DNA from 2 places in the Desulfovectis peckii genome. Region 1 is predicted to be linked to the other one. Evidence: a T-box and tRNA genes for the amino acid it is inferred to sense, from the RefSeq annotation. Region 1 holds a T-box; the other holds one or more tRNA genes.
The links. A T-box is a leader RNA that pairs with one kind of tRNA and senses whether it is charged. The one in region 1 lies ahead of metG (methionine--tRNA ligase), so its partner is inferred to be a tRNA-Met.
Positions count from the first base shown of each region.

Region 2: it has a tRNA-Met gene. The T-box ahead of metG (methionine--tRNA ligase) is inferred to sense a tRNA for this amino acid. The anticodon was not compared.

Region 1 covers NZ_AP042409.1:2,212,440-2,219,700, reverse strand. The annotation lists gene ACZ5NG_RS11060 (PSP1 domain-containing protein) at 1-499, shown strand, start outside; gene ACZ5NG_RS11055 (initiation control protein YabA) at 468-800, shown strand; gene rsmI (16S rRNA (cytidine(1402)-2'-O)-methyltransferase) at 800-1,645, shown strand; gene ACZ5NG_RS11045 (AbrB/MazE/SpoVT family DNA-binding domain-containing protein) at 1,704-1,958, opposite strand; T-box leader at 2,183-2,424, shown strand; gene metG (methionine--tRNA ligase) at 2,516-4,060, shown strand; gene ACZ5NG_RS11035 (TatD family hydrolase) at 4,071-4,862, shown strand; gene cobO (cob(I)yrinic acid a,c-diamide adenosyltransferase) at 4,855-5,391, shown strand; gene ACZ5NG_RS11025 (3D domain-containing protein) at 5,572-6,441, shown strand; gene rsmA (16S rRNA (adenine(1518)-N(6)/adenine(1519)-N(6))-dimethyltransferase RsmA) at 6,596-7,261, shown strand, end outside.
Region 2 covers NZ_AP042409.1:2,108,625-2,115,885, reverse strand. The annotation lists gene ACZ5NG_RS10520 (NYN domain-containing protein) at 1-195, shown strand, start outside; gene sigH (RNA polymerase sporulation sigma factor SigH) at 379-1,023, shown strand; tRNA gene ACZ5NG_RS10510 (tRNA-Thr) at 1,120-1,195, shown strand; tRNA gene ACZ5NG_RS10505 (tRNA-Tyr) at 1,205-1,290, shown strand; tRNA gene ACZ5NG_RS10500 (tRNA-Met) at 1,369-1,444, shown strand; tRNA gene ACZ5NG_RS10495 (tRNA-Thr) at 1,449-1,524, shown strand; tRNA gene ACZ5NG_RS10490 (tRNA-Met) at 1,533-1,609, shown strand; gene tuf (elongation factor Tu) at 1,795-2,997, shown strand; gene rpmG (50S ribosomal protein L33) at 3,222-3,371, shown strand; gene secE (preprotein translocase subunit SecE) at 3,415-3,684, shown strand; gene nusG (transcription termination/antitermination protein NusG) at 3,704-4,231, shown strand; gene rplK (50S ribosomal protein L11) at 4,256-4,684, shown strand; gene rplA (50S ribosomal protein L1) at 4,753-5,442, shown strand; gene rplJ (50S ribosomal protein L10) at 5,644-6,180, shown strand; gene rplL (50S ribosomal protein L7/L12) at 6,239-6,622, shown strand; gene rpoB (DNA-directed RNA polymerase subunit beta) at 6,997-7,261, shown strand, end outside.

The DNA.
Region 1 (7,261 bases):
TTTTACGGCAGACGGCCGGGTTGATTTTAGAGAGTTAGTAAAAGATTTGGCTGCGGTCTTTAGAACGAGGATTGAACTGAGACAGATCGGTGTACGTGATGAAGCTAAAATGGTTGGCGGGCTAGGATGTTGTGGAAGAGAACTGTGCTGTAACTCTTGGCTGGCCGAGTTTGCACCGGTATCTATTAGAATGGCCAAGGATCAAAATTTATCATTAAATCCGGCCAAAATATCGGGTATTTGCGGTCGCCTAATGTGCTGTTTAAAATTTGAGAACGACATTTATGAAGAATACAAACAAAAGTTTCCGCCGAACGGCACGCTAGTAAAAACAATAATGGGCGAGGGAAAAGTCAACGGCTTTAATATATTTAAGAACACGGTGTCAGTAGAATTAAAAGAAAATAAAAATATTGTGGAACTACCGTTAGATGAGATTGAAATATTAAAAACAAAGGGTGAATGTTGTGGCGATTGTGCTGCCTGGGAGGATAGCTAAATTAGAGCTCATGGTTAAAGAGCTGTTAACTGAGCTGGAAGAAATTAAAAATTTAGTCCGTTCATTGGAGCTGGAAAACGAGAAACTGCGGCATGAGTTAATAGAGATGTATAATCAGCAAAATAAGGTTCCCGGCAATAAGAGTAAAATAACTAACGACAATGAACCGTCAACCTTGCTGCGCCTTTACGATGAGGGCTTCCATATTTGTAATGTCAAGTTTGCCCAATCCCGCCAGGAGGAATGTTTATTTTGTTTAAGTCTTTTGCGTCGTCAGGACAGTGAGGTGGGTGAAAATTAGTGCAGAAGGGCACTTTATATTTGTGTGCGACTCCGATTGGCAATTTAGAAGATATCACACTTAGGGTATTGAGAATTTTAAAAGAATGTGATTTAATTGCTGCTGAAGATACCAGGCATACCAGAAAGCTGCTGGCCCATTTCGATATTCACACATCAATAACCAGTTACCATGCTCATAATAAAGAAAGCAAAGGAAAACAGCTGCTTAAAAAATTACAGCAGGGATTAAACATCGCTTTAGTAACCGATGCAGGCATGCCGGGGATATCAGATCCGGGTTATGATTTGGTTAAATTGGCATTAGAGAATAATATTGCCGTCGTTCCGCTGCCGGGAGCCAATGCGGCAATAACGGCACTGGTAGTATCGGGACTGCCTACGGCGAAATTTGTCTTTGAAGGTTTTTTGCCGACTAATAAAAAATTGCGCCGTAAGCAGCTGAAAAAAATAAGCACGGAGACCCGTACCCTGGTATTTTATGAATCCCCGCACCGGTTAAAAGATACGTTAAGTGATCTGTTGGAATTTTTCGGAGAAAGACAAATTGCTGTTGCCCGCGAACTTACTAAGAAACATGAAGAAGTATATCGAGGAACACTAACCGATGCCTGTGAATATTTTGCCCGTCAGACTGTGCGGGGCGAATTTACATTGGTAGTTGCGGGTTGTCAAGCAGAAGAGCTTGCGGAGCAAACCGAGGTAGATGAGCAAACGATAGCTGCTCATGTTAAACAATGTATGCTACAAGGTATGGATAAAAAGCAAGCGATTAAAGAAGTGGCTAAAATACGCGGCATTCCCAAAAGAGATGTTTATAAAGAGGTGCTGCACATTGATGGATAGATAAAGCAACCATAGCGTTTGGTTGCTTTATCTGATTAATAATTAAATAACCGGTTAATTATATAGCTTTTGTAGATTCAAACATTGCTTCTGCACAGTTTCTGCATACTTGTTTACCTCTAAAAATATGCACGTCAGAAGCATTGCCACAGAATACGCAGGCCGGTTCGTACTTTCTTAAAATAATTTTTTCATTATCAACGTAGATTTCTAGTGCATCTTTTTCTTCAATGCCTAAGGTGCGCCGTAATTCAATGGGAATAACCACACGGCCGAGCTCGTCTACCTTCCGCACAATGCCTGTTGACTTCATGTTGCTCTCCCTCCCTCAAACTATGTTTACAGCAATTCGACAGCATGCACTAATAATTTACAAGTAAAGAGTACCAATGATTCCAAGAAAAGTCAATAACTAAATGAAAAAAAATACCAATTTTTTTTGATAAATTATCAATTAAGTATAAATAAGGTAAAACTTGACAAAGAATATTGACTAAGCTAGAATTTAGGTTGTAATGCTAAATGTCAATAATACCGTTAAAAGTGATGACAGGGAGTAGTAAATTGCCGGAACGCTGTACAGAGAGCGGGAGTTGCTGAAAACCCGTCAGTGGACGGCAATTGAAGATGGCCCTGGAACTGCGGGTCGAAACATTTGCAAGTAGGCCTTTGTCGGCTGACCGCCGTTAGACGGTTAAGGTGACAATTTCACCTATCGAGGCTACCGCTGTGAGGCGGCGCAAAATAGGGTGGTAACGCGGAACAACTCCGTCCCTTTGTCGGGATAGGAGTTTTTTTTATCAGCCGGATTTTTTTCAAGCTGCCGATACGGAATTTAGATAGAGCGATAAACATTTAGGAGGGTATAACTTGAGTAAAAAGACATTTTACATTACCACACCCATATATTATCCAAGTGATAACCTGCATATCGGCCATGCTTATACCACAGTTGCTGCAGACGCGATCGCAAGGTATAAAAAAATGACCGGATATGATGTTTATTTTTTAACCGGTTCTGATGAGCACGGTCAAAAGATTGAACGAAAAGCCAAAGAACAGGGGCAAACGCCGCAAGAATATGTCGACAAAATAGTTGTCGGCTTTAAGCATCTTTGGGAAAAGCTTGATGTTCAGTACGATGATTTTATTCGCACTACGGAAGAGCGTCATAAAAAAGTGGTACAAATGATTATGGAAAAATTGTACCGGCAGGGAGATATCTACAAATCCACCTATGAAGGTTGGTACTGCACGCCTTGTGAAACATTTTTTACTGAATACCAATTGGTAGACGGCAAGTGCCCGGATTGCCATCGGGAAGTTGAGTTATTGCAGGAAGAAAGTTATTTCTTTAGAATGTCAAAATACGCCGAGCGTTGGATGAAATATGTTGAGGAAAACCCCGATTTTATTCAACCGGCATCCAGGCGCAATGAAATGATTAGCTTTGTGAAGCAAGGCTTAGAAGATCTTTGCGTATCGCGCACTACTTTTGATTGGGGCATTAAAGTACCTTTTGATTCTAAACATGTGGTGTATGTTTGGGTAGATGCACTGACGAACTATATTTCTGCCTTGGGCTACGGCAGTGAAAATGATGAACTGTACCAAAAATATTGGCCGGCTGACTTACATTTGGTAGGCAAGGATATTGTCCGTTTCCATACCATTATTTGGCCGATTATATTGATGGCTTTAGACCTGCCCTTGCCGAAGAAAGTATTGGGTCACGGTTGGCTGCTGCTTGAGGGCGACAAAATGTCAAAATCCAAAGGCAATGTGGTGGATCCCTTAGTGTTAATCGACAAATACGGTGTAGATGCCATTCGTTATTACTTGCTAAGGGAAATGCCCTTTGGATCAGACGGCTATTATTCGGAAGAAGCACTGGCCAAACGGATAAATACCGATTTGGCAAATGATTACGGCAACTTGCTGTCACGTACCACCACTATGATTGGCAAGTATCAGCAAGGGCAATTAAAGAAACCTCAACCCGAGGGTCCGCTGGATGAAGAGTTGATTAATTTAGCGCAAGCAACTGTGGAATCGGTGGAAGAAGCATTAAACAAACTGGAGCTATCCACAGCACTGGCGATTATTTGGAAACTTATTGGGCGCGCCAACAAATATTTGGAAGAAACCGCTCCTTGGACCTTGGCCAAAGATCCGTCTCAGGCTGAGCGCTTAAACACCGTTTTATACAATGTAATTGAGGTAATTCGCTTTGCCACTATTATGGCCTCACCTTTTATGCCTACTACTGCGGGCAAAGTGTGGTCACAACTGGGAATCGAAGATAAGCCTGAACTCTGTAGCTGGGATAGTTTGCGCTGGGGGTTAATTCCGGAAGGTACGGTGGTGACAAAGGGAGAGGTGCTGTTTCCGCGCATTGACCTAGCAAAGCTTTAGAGGTGGTATAATGACATTAATTGACAGCCATGCCCATATTGATGATCAGCGTTTTGCCTCCGATCGGGAGCAAGTGATTCAGCGCGCTCTGGAGGCGGGAATAAAGCAGCTGATCAACGTTGGCAGCAATTTAGAAACGTCTAAGCAATCGGTTGCATTGGCAGAAAAATACCCCTTTATTTATGCGGCGGCAGGTGTTCACCCTCATGATGCTAAAAATCTGCCAAGCAACTATTTGAAAATATTAGAAGAAATATTGCAAAAGCCCAAAGTTGTGGCAGTAGGGGAAATTGGCTTGGATTACTATTATGAACTGTCACCGCGGGATGTGCAGCAAGAAGTTTTCATCGAACAGTTAAACTTAGCCAAAGAACTTGGCAAACCGGTGATTATTCACTTAAGGGATGCTTATGGTGATTTTTTAGATATAATGAGAAAAGAGCGCTTAGAACCGATAAAAGGCGTGATGCATTGTTTTTCCGGCAGTTGGGAGGTTGCTGAGGAATGTATGCAGCTGGGCTTTTACATTTCCTTTGCCGGGCCGATTACCTTTGATAATGCCAAGAGGTTAAGAGAAGTGGCTAAAAGAGTGCCGTTGGAAAAAATTTTGGTGGAAACAGACTGTCCGTATTTAACTCCCGTTCCTCATCGGGGCAAAAGAAATGAACCGGCTTATGTCCGTTATGTAGCGGAACAAATAGCTGAGATTAAAGGCTTAAGTGTTGAGGAAATAAGCCGGCAAACCGTACTAAATACCAGAAAGTTATTTGGTATTTCTGAGGACGGTGAAGAAAATGCCTAAAGACACGGTCGGATTAGTATTGGTTTTTACCGGTGACGGCAAAGGTAAGACTACTGCCGCATTGGGTACTGCGCTCAGGGCATGGGGACAAGGAATGCATGTACTGTTTTTGCAGTTTATTAAAGGCAGTTGGCCAACCGGTGAACAAAATGCAGTGCTAAAACTGGGAGATAGATTTGAATTTCTTCAGGTCGGTGAGGGATTTATTGATTTTTCCAATGCTGAGTCTTTAGAGCAACAGAAAAAAACAGCGGCCAAAGGCTTGGAAATTGCCCGCCAAGGGATTGCCTCCAACAAGTACCAGTTGATTGTGCTGGATGAAATTAATTATGCTCTGTCTTATGGGTTGGTGAAGATAAACGATGTGTTAAATCTTATAGAAAAGAAACCAAAGCAGTTGCACTTAATACTGACCGGGCGCAATGCACCGGAAGAAATAATTAACGCTGCCGATTTAGTAACCAATATGGAAGCCGTTAAGCATCCATACAATGCGGGAATCCCCGCTCAGAAGGGTATTGAATTTTAATCTAAATACGACTGTTTTTGATATAAAAGTATGTACAAGTACAAATATTAGATAAATGATTTTGCAGAGGTGATATTTTATCACCTTTTTTGTTTTTTATAGTGTTTATTTGTATGAATTTTTTAGCAGGAAAGTAATATGCATAAATAGAAAAAATTTACAATTAAGGAGGGGGCAAATATGGGTTGGGCAACTGTTGAGTGGCCGCCTGAAAATGGAACGGGTTTAACACGGCGTTCTAAAACTCGCAAAAAGCTGCTTAAATATATTGTGGTGGCGATAATTAGCTTATTAATATTGTCAATGGCTTTAATTTGTTTGGCGTGGATATATCCAAATGCAAAATGGCCTTACCCGGCAAAGATTATCCAACTGCCGGCAACTAAAGCATCTGCTTATCTACAGCGGCAATTTGGCTTTGTAGATAAAAAGAAAAATAAAAACATAGAGCAAAATAAGGCTGCATTAGAGGCACCGCCGCCGAAAGTAAGTGAGGAAACAAAGGAGCATGCATCCGAGCCGGAAAAAAATATTGCTGAAGACAATGTGGCAACAAAAGCCACAAGTGAAGATACAGTTAGTAATAATGAGCCGGCTGCGGCAACAAATGCTGCAAGTAAAGACGCAGTTAGCAATAGTGAGCCGGCTGTGGCAACAAATGCTGTAAGTGAAAATACAGTTAGCAATAATGAGCCGGCAGAGAACAAAATAACGCCGGTACAGGGGCATATAAGAATTAACAGTAGCGGGGAAGTTTCCCGGGGAGAAAGTTTCCGTTATACAAATGTTTTAGAGATGGTAGCGACTGCTTACACTCATACCGGCAATCCCACTGCTTCCGGTGCATGGCCTTGTCAAGGGGTAGTTGCTGTAGATCAGAATGTGATACCGTTGGGCAGTAAATTATACATTGAAGGTTATGGATATGCGCGAGCAATGGATACCGGCAGTAGCATAGTCGGTAACCGCATAGATTTATTTATGGATTCCAGGGAACAGGCTTTAAACTGGGGAGTTAAAAGAGTAAAGGTGTATGTATTAGAGAATTAACCAACAGGTGCTTTTTTGGCACCTGTTTTGTTATGTGAGAGGGGTAGAAAAATAATGCCCTTATGTTGAATAAACATAATTTTTGCAGTGGAAGTAAAGGGCATGGGAAGGTTATAATATAATTAGTACATAGTTTTAGAAAAGAGGTTTAATTGTGAAAGGCTTATGCTCACCGGCAAAAGTTACGGAAATTTTAAAACGGCATCAATTTCGTACCAATAAAAAATTTGGACAAAATTTTTTAGTAGATGCCAATATTATTGACAAAATTGTTATGGCCGCAGATATTTCAGATGATGATTTAGTAGTTGAGATTGGGCCCGGCATTGGTGTACTTACCGCTGCGCTAGCAAAAAAAGCCCGACAGGTAATTGCGGTGGAGATTGACAATAAATTAATTCCCATTCTTAAAGAAACATTGGCCGCGTATGATAATATCGAGATAGTTTTAGCGGATGCCATGGAAGTAAACTTTGACCGGTTGATATATAATAAAACAAACGAAGGTTTGGGCAGCAGCTATAAGTTAGTGGCTAATCTGCCCTACTATATCACCACGCCGTTAATAATGCATTTACTGAATAACAAATTTAATATTGACAGCATGGTTATTATGGTGCAAAAAGAAGTTGCCCTGCGCATGGTAGCTAATCCCAACAATAAAGACTACGGTGCTTTGACAGTAGCGGTGCAATATTATACCGAACCGCAAATATTATTTAAAGTGCCAAGAACGGTTTTTTACCCCCAGCCGGAAGTTGATTCAGCAGTGGTGAGATTAAAACGAAGAAAAACGCCGGCCGTGAAAGTAGCCGATGAA
Region 2 (7,261 bases), 100 kb from region 1:
GACGAACAACGCATCATTTTTGGACAAGGAGCATATCGCATCACCCCCTTGGAACTGCTAAAGCAAGTTAAGGCGCAGAAAGAAGAAATCCGCAATAATTCCAAAAGCTCGCTTCCGGCGGATGATTACCTGGAAAACCGTTTAGGCGAAGAAATTAGAAAGAAGTTTGAACAATGGAGAAGAAAAAAAATTTAGACAACTTTTCCCTAAGCTTGTTTTTTAGTTGACTAGCCTTTTAATTGTCAGTTATAATGTTTGTTGTAGTATCTAAATAGAATATACTTAACACTTGTCTTTGAGACAAGGCTTAAGGAAGTATTACTTGTATTTTTATGTATTTTTATGCTTTTAAATGTATAGAAAGCGGGGCGATCTCCTATGAGTGCTAATGCACAAAGAGATGTTGCTGGTGATTATCACCTATTAGTTGACGAAGAAATTGTAGAATATGCTCGAAACGGTGATAATGCTGCATTAGAGTACTTAATTAATAAGTACAAGAACTTTGTGCGTGCCAAGGCCCGCAGTTATTTCTTGATTGGGGCAGATCGGGAAGATATCATCCAAGAGGGAATGATAGGCTTGTATAAAGCCATTCGTGACTTCCGGATGGATAAGCTCTCTTCCTTCAGGGCTTTTGCCGAACTCTGTATTACCCGGCAAATTATTACGGCGATAAAAACAGCTACCCGCCAGAAGCATATTCCGCTTAACTCCTACATTTCCTTGAATAAGCCTATTTATGATGAAGATTCTGATCGTACCTTGTTAGATGTTATTTCCGGCTCGAAAATTACCGATCCCGAAGAACTGATTATCAGTCGGGAAGAGTTTGATGATATAGAAGAAAAGATGGAGGAAATTCTTAGTTCCTTGGAATGGAAAGTGTTGATGTCTTATCTGGAAGGTAAGTCTTATCAAGAAATTGCTGAAGAGTTGAACCGTCATGTAAAGTCCATTGATAATGCGCTGCAGCGTGTAAAAAGAAAAATTGAGCGTTATCTGGAAAAACGTGAAAATTAATAAGTAGTTTTGCTGGATAATTAGATAATATTGCTAACTAAATTTAGTTGACATAGTGGATATTATCTGTTAAGATAACAAATGCACTGAGTTTGAGCCGACGTAGCTCAATTGGTAGAGCAGCTGACTTGTAATCAGCAGGTTGCGGGTTCGAGTCCCATCGTCGGCTCCAAATAAATATGGAGGAGTTCCCGAGTGGTCAAAGGGATCAGACTGTAAATCTGACGGCTGTAGCCTTCGTAGGTTCGAATCCTACCTCCTCCACCAATTTTCGACAAACAAAGAAGTTGGCTGATAAAACCACTTGCAAGAAAGGTTGAAATTTGCTATAATAAATCTTGTCGGCGCGGGGTGGAGCAGCTGGTAGCTCGTCGGGCTCATAACCCGAAGGTCGAGGGTTCAAATCCCTCCCCCGCAACCAAATTGCCGCCGTAGCTCAGTAGGTAGAGCGCATCCTTGGTAAGGATGAGGTCACCGGTTCAATCCCGGTCGGTGGCTCCAAAAAATATGGCGGCGTAGCTCAGTTGGTCAGAGCATACGGTTCATACCCGTAGTGTCGCTGGTTCGAGTCCAGCCGCCGCTACCACAATCCAGCATAATGGCTGGATTTTTTTATTTTAACTGCCAATTAAAGCAGGATTTTGCCCCTTGTTAGCGAATGTACATAGTTGGTTGTATTTACCCGTTTAAGCATTTGCGTGAAATGGTATATTATTTTTGAACGTGGCAATAATTAAAAAGAATGTAAAAAGTTGTTAAGGGGGAAGAACTATGGCAAAGGCTAAATTTGAGCGGACAAAACCGCACGTAAACATTGGTACGATTGGTCACGTAGACCATGGTAAAACCACTCTTACCGCTGCAATTACTACGGTATTGGCCCAATACGGCCATGCAACTGTTAAGAAGTATGATGAAATTGACAATGCACCGGAAGAGCGTGAACGTGGTATTACCATTAATACTTCACACGTAGAATATGAAACCGAAAACCGTCACTATGCACACGTAGACTGCCCGGGTCACGCAGACTATGTTAAGAACATGATTACCGGTGCAGCTCAAATGGACGGTGCCATTTTAGTTGTGTCGGCGGCAGACGGTCCAATGCCCCAAACCCGTGAGCACATTCTGCTGTCCCGCCAAGTAGGCGTACCTTACATCTGCGTATTTTTAAACAAAGCAGACATGGTAGACGACGAAGAATTATTAGAACTGGTAGACATGGAAGTTCGGGAACTGCTGAATGAATATGAATTTCCTGGCGATGATACCCCGATTGTTGCCGGTTCAGCACTGAAAGCGTTAGAATGTGGCTGCGGCAAGCGGGAATGCGAATGGTGCGGCAAGATATTGGAACTGATGGACAACGTAGACCAATACATTCCTACTCCGGAACGTGATAAAGATAAGCCGTTCTTGATGCCGGTAGAAGACGTATTCTCCATTACCGGTCGTGGTACGGTGGCAACCGGTCGTGTAGAGCGGGGTATGGTAAAAGTTCAAGACGAAGTAGAAATCGTCGGTTTACAAGAAAAGCCGCGCAAGACCGTAGTTACCGGTGTAGAAATGTTCCGCAAGATACTGGACTATGCGGAAGCAGGTGACAACGTTGGCTGCCTGCTGCGCGGTATAGATCGCAAAGAAATTGAACGGGGTCAAGTGTTGGCAAAGCCGGGAACAATTAACCCGCACACTAAGTTTGAAGCGGAAGTATACGTATTGACCAAAGAAGAAGGTGGACGTCATACTCCGTTCTTTAACGGTTATCGCCCACAGTTTTACTTCCGTACAACCGACGTAACCGGTGTAATTACCCTGCCGGAAGGTGTAGAGATGGTAATGCCCGGCGATAACACCAAGTTTACAATTGAACTGATTACCCCGATTGCTATTGAAGAAGGTTTGCGCTTTGCTATTCGTGAAGGTGGCCGCACAGTAGGTGCCGGTGTTGTAACCAGTATTATTGAGTAAGAGAAAACGGTACCTTTTACCAATTGTAGAAGGTACCGTTTTTATTCAGCAGCAAAATAAGCCTTGTGGTATAAAATGGCAGTGGCAGAGTTAAAATATTACTGGACTAAAAATAATTGTTTAAATATATCTGCTATTGACAGCTAAAAACAGTTGTGATAAATTTGTAAGGTGAAATTTGCATAGGTCTGGGGAGCTTTTTTTAGTTTTGGGAGGTGGCAACGGTGAGAGTAGGGATTACGCTTGCATGTACGGAATGCAAGAGAAGAAACTATACAACTACTAAAAATAAGAAAAACGACTCCAATAGAATTGAATTGAAAAAGTACTGTAGTCATTGCAAAACCCACACGGTACATAAAGAAACAAAGTAGAGATAAACTATTGTTTATTAGTAGTTTAAGGATGTGCTTATAGATGGTAGCGAAGAAAAATACAGAAGCGGCAGCAGCAAAGGCCAAAAATGTAGCAAAAAAGAAAAATACCGCTGCGACTAAAAAACGGGCCGGTGCCGTAAAGGATTTTCTAAATGGTGTAAAAAGCGAACTGAAAAAAGTTCACTGGCCGACACGCCGGGAGACGATGGTTTATACCGGTGTAGTATTGGCTACGGTAACATTTGTTGCTGCTCTTATTTGGGTTTTGGACTCCATTCTCAACGGCGGTTTAAGTTTGATAATAAGATAAGTGAGGCTTCCTACTTAATATGGATAAGAAATGGTATGTGGTACATACCTATTCCGGTTATGAAAATAAAGTTAAAGCCAACCTGGAAAGACGGATTGAATCAATGAATATGGAAGAGAAAATCTTCCGTATTTTAGTGCCTATGGAAGATGAGGTAGAAATTAAGGATGGCAAGAAAAAGGTTACTAAGAAAAAGGTTTTTCCAGGTTATGTTTTGGTGGAAATGATTATGACCGATGACTCTTGGTATGTAGTGCGCAATACACCGGGGGTTACCGGTTTTGTCGGTTCGGGTTCTAAACCAATCCCGTTGAGTGAAGAAGAAGTTAGTGCCATCATGCAACAAATGGGTGGAGAAGAACTGCGGCCCAAAGTTGACTTTGCCGTTAACGAAAAAGTACAAATTATCAGTGGGCCCTTTGAAAACTTTGTCGGCGTAATAGAAGAAATTTATCCCGACAAGGCAAAATTAAGAGTTATGGTTTCCATGTTTGGACGGGAAACTCCCATAGAATTAGATTTTACTCAGGTACAAAAAATTGTTTAGATGTAGTGTGAGGAGGTGTGAGTAGTGGCTAAAAAAGTAGCTGCAGTGGTTAAACTGCAAATTCCTGCTGGAAAAGCAACACCGGCTCCACCGGTTGGACCGGCTCTTGGTCAGCACGGGGTTAATATTATGGCGTTTGTAAAAGAATTTAATGAAAGAACCGCTAAACAAGCCGGTTTGGTTATCCCGGTTGAACTCACAATTTATGAGGATAGATCATTTACCTTTATTCTTAAAACCCCGCCTGCAGCAGTACTGCTAAAGAAAGCTGCCGGCATAGAAAAAGCATCCGGTGAGCCTAACCGTAATAAAGTGGCTAAGGTGCCCCGTTCTAAAGTAAAAGAAATTGCTGAAATGAAGATGCCGGACTTAAATGCTGCCAGCGTTGAAGCTGCAATGCGTATGATTGAAGGTACCGCTCGCAGTATGGGCATTGAAATTGTTGAAGGTTAGAAACCATATATATAAGCTGATTCCTGTGGGAGGAAGTTTCCGTTAATACCACTGAGGAGGTTAATAAAATGCCAAAACATGGGAAAAAATATCAGGAAGCAAAAAAAGCAATAGAAAGGCAAAAACTATATGAACCGCAAGAGGCGTTTGAACTAGTCAAAAAAATTGCACCGGCAAAATTTGACGAGACAGTTGAAGTAGCTGTGCGTCTTGGCGTGGATCCGCGTCATGCCGATCAGCAAATTCGGGGAGCAATTCTTTTGCCTCATGGTATTGGTAAAACTAAAACTGTATTGGTGTTTGCAAAAGGTGACAAGGCTAAAGAGGCAGAGAGTGCCGGCGCTGACTTCGTTGGCGCTGAAGACTTGATTGAAAAAATTCAAGGTGGCTGGTTGGGCTTTGATGTGGCAATTGCTACACCTGATATGATGAGTTTAGTGGGCAGACTGGGTCGCATTTTAGGCCCCCGTGGATTAATGCCCAACCCCAAGACAGGCACGGTAACTATGGATATTGAACGTGCGGTCAAAGAGGCAAAGGCAGGTAAAATTAATTACCGTACCGATAAAGCGGGTATTATTCACGCTCCTATCGGCAAGGTGTCTTTTGATACCGATAAATTGCTTGACAACTTCCGCACACTGATTGATGCATTAATTAAGGCTAAGCCGGCCGCTGCTAAAGGAACATATCTGAAATCCATTACTGTTGCCAGCACAATGGGGCCGGGGGTTAAAATAGATCCGCATAAACTTTAATTTTAGCTAGTACTCACACGTTAATATAAGTTAATATAATATTATTTTCCAGCTGTAGACTGTTGGTGTGTATACTTAATGACTTTATGTCGCCAACATGAGGCGGGATTTACCTACAAGGTGTAATTGTGGGGTCTCTGCGCTATTCTACAGAGGCCCTTTTTATTGTATATTTTTGCGCTGAAGGGAGGTGTTTGAAAAATGCCGACCAGACAGGAAAAAGAACAAATAGTATCGGAGCTTAAAGACAGCTTTGAAACCGCTCAAATAGCCATTTTGGCTGACTACAAAGGGATTAACGTTAAAAAAATCACTGAACTGCGTGCTAAACTGCGCAATGCCGGCTGTGAAATGAGAGTTGCCAAAAATACTCTTACCAAGATTGCTGCCAAAGAAGCCGGTATTGAAGGCTTGGATGAATATTTAGTTGGCCCGACAGTGCTGACTTTCAGTAAAGACGACCCCGTCGCCCCTGCTAAAATACTTGCGGATTTCGCTAAAGAAATTAAACAAGGCCTAGACATTAAAGCCGGTGTTTTAGAAGGCAAATTGGTTGATAAGGGCGAAATTAAAAGGCTGGCAGAACTGCCGCCGCGGGAAGTGCTGCTGGCCAAGGTACTGGGTGGAATGCAGGCACCTATGTATGGATTGGCGAGTGTATTGTCTGCAAACCTCAGAAATTTGGTTTATGTGCTTGAAGCGATTCGCAAGCAAAAAGAAGGCGAAGCAGCTTCTTAGGAAATTTAAATTAAAAAATAATATTTTAAGTTTAAATATTTAAGGAGGTAACTATATAATGTCTAAAGTTAATGAAATTTTAGAAGCAGTTAAAGGCTTAACTGTTCTGGAACTTGCTGAATTAGTAAAAGCTTTTGAAGAGGAATTTGGCGTAAGCGCTGCTGCTCCGGTTGCAGCCGTAGCCGCTGCTCCTGTTGCCGGTGCTGCTGCTGCTCCTGCTGAAGATGAAAAAACCGAATTTGATGTAATTCTCGCAGCTGCAGGCGATAAGAAAATCAATGTAATCAAAGTCGTTCGCGAAATTACCGGTCTTGGCCTGAAAGATGCTAAGGAATTGGTAGACAGTGCTCCTAAGCCGATTAAAGAGAAAGTTAGCAAGGAAGAAGCTGAATCTATCAAAGCCAAACTTACTGAAGCCGGCGCTACTGTAGAAATTAAGTAGCATAAATCAGGTTTGAAGAGTTTTAACTGCTGTCATAAAAATTTTAATAATGATGGCAAAAACATCATGATAAAAGTGCCTGACTAAATTCAGGCACTTTTATCATTAAAAAATCAATATAAAGTTCGGTTAATTTTTTTAAGATCAGGCAATAAAACTTGACAAAAACCTTAACTAATGATATTATCTTAAAATGCCATTCTATGGAACTTAATTGCCATTTTGGAAAAGTTAACAAATAGTGAATGAAATTAATAGATTTGGGTTAAATAAGAAAGATAGGCACTATTTTGGGGGAAAGCGAGGTTGTAAGGTGAATACCTTAGCCTTGCTTTTCGCTGTTCCTTAAAATAACAAGGGGTGTGATGCATTAGATGGTTTTTCCGGAAAAAGTTGGCACTAGGGTGAGGTGGAATTTCGGGCAGTTCAAAGAGGTATTGCAATTACCCGATCTTATCGAAATACAAAAGAACTCTTACGAATGGTTCATGACTGAAGGGTTGAGAGAAGTTTTTAATGACATATCTCCAATCCAGGACTTTACCGGTAACTTAGTGCTTGAATTTCTGGACTACACATTAGGCAAACCGAAATATGAAGTTGAGGAATGCAAAGAACGAGATGTTACCTATGCCGCAC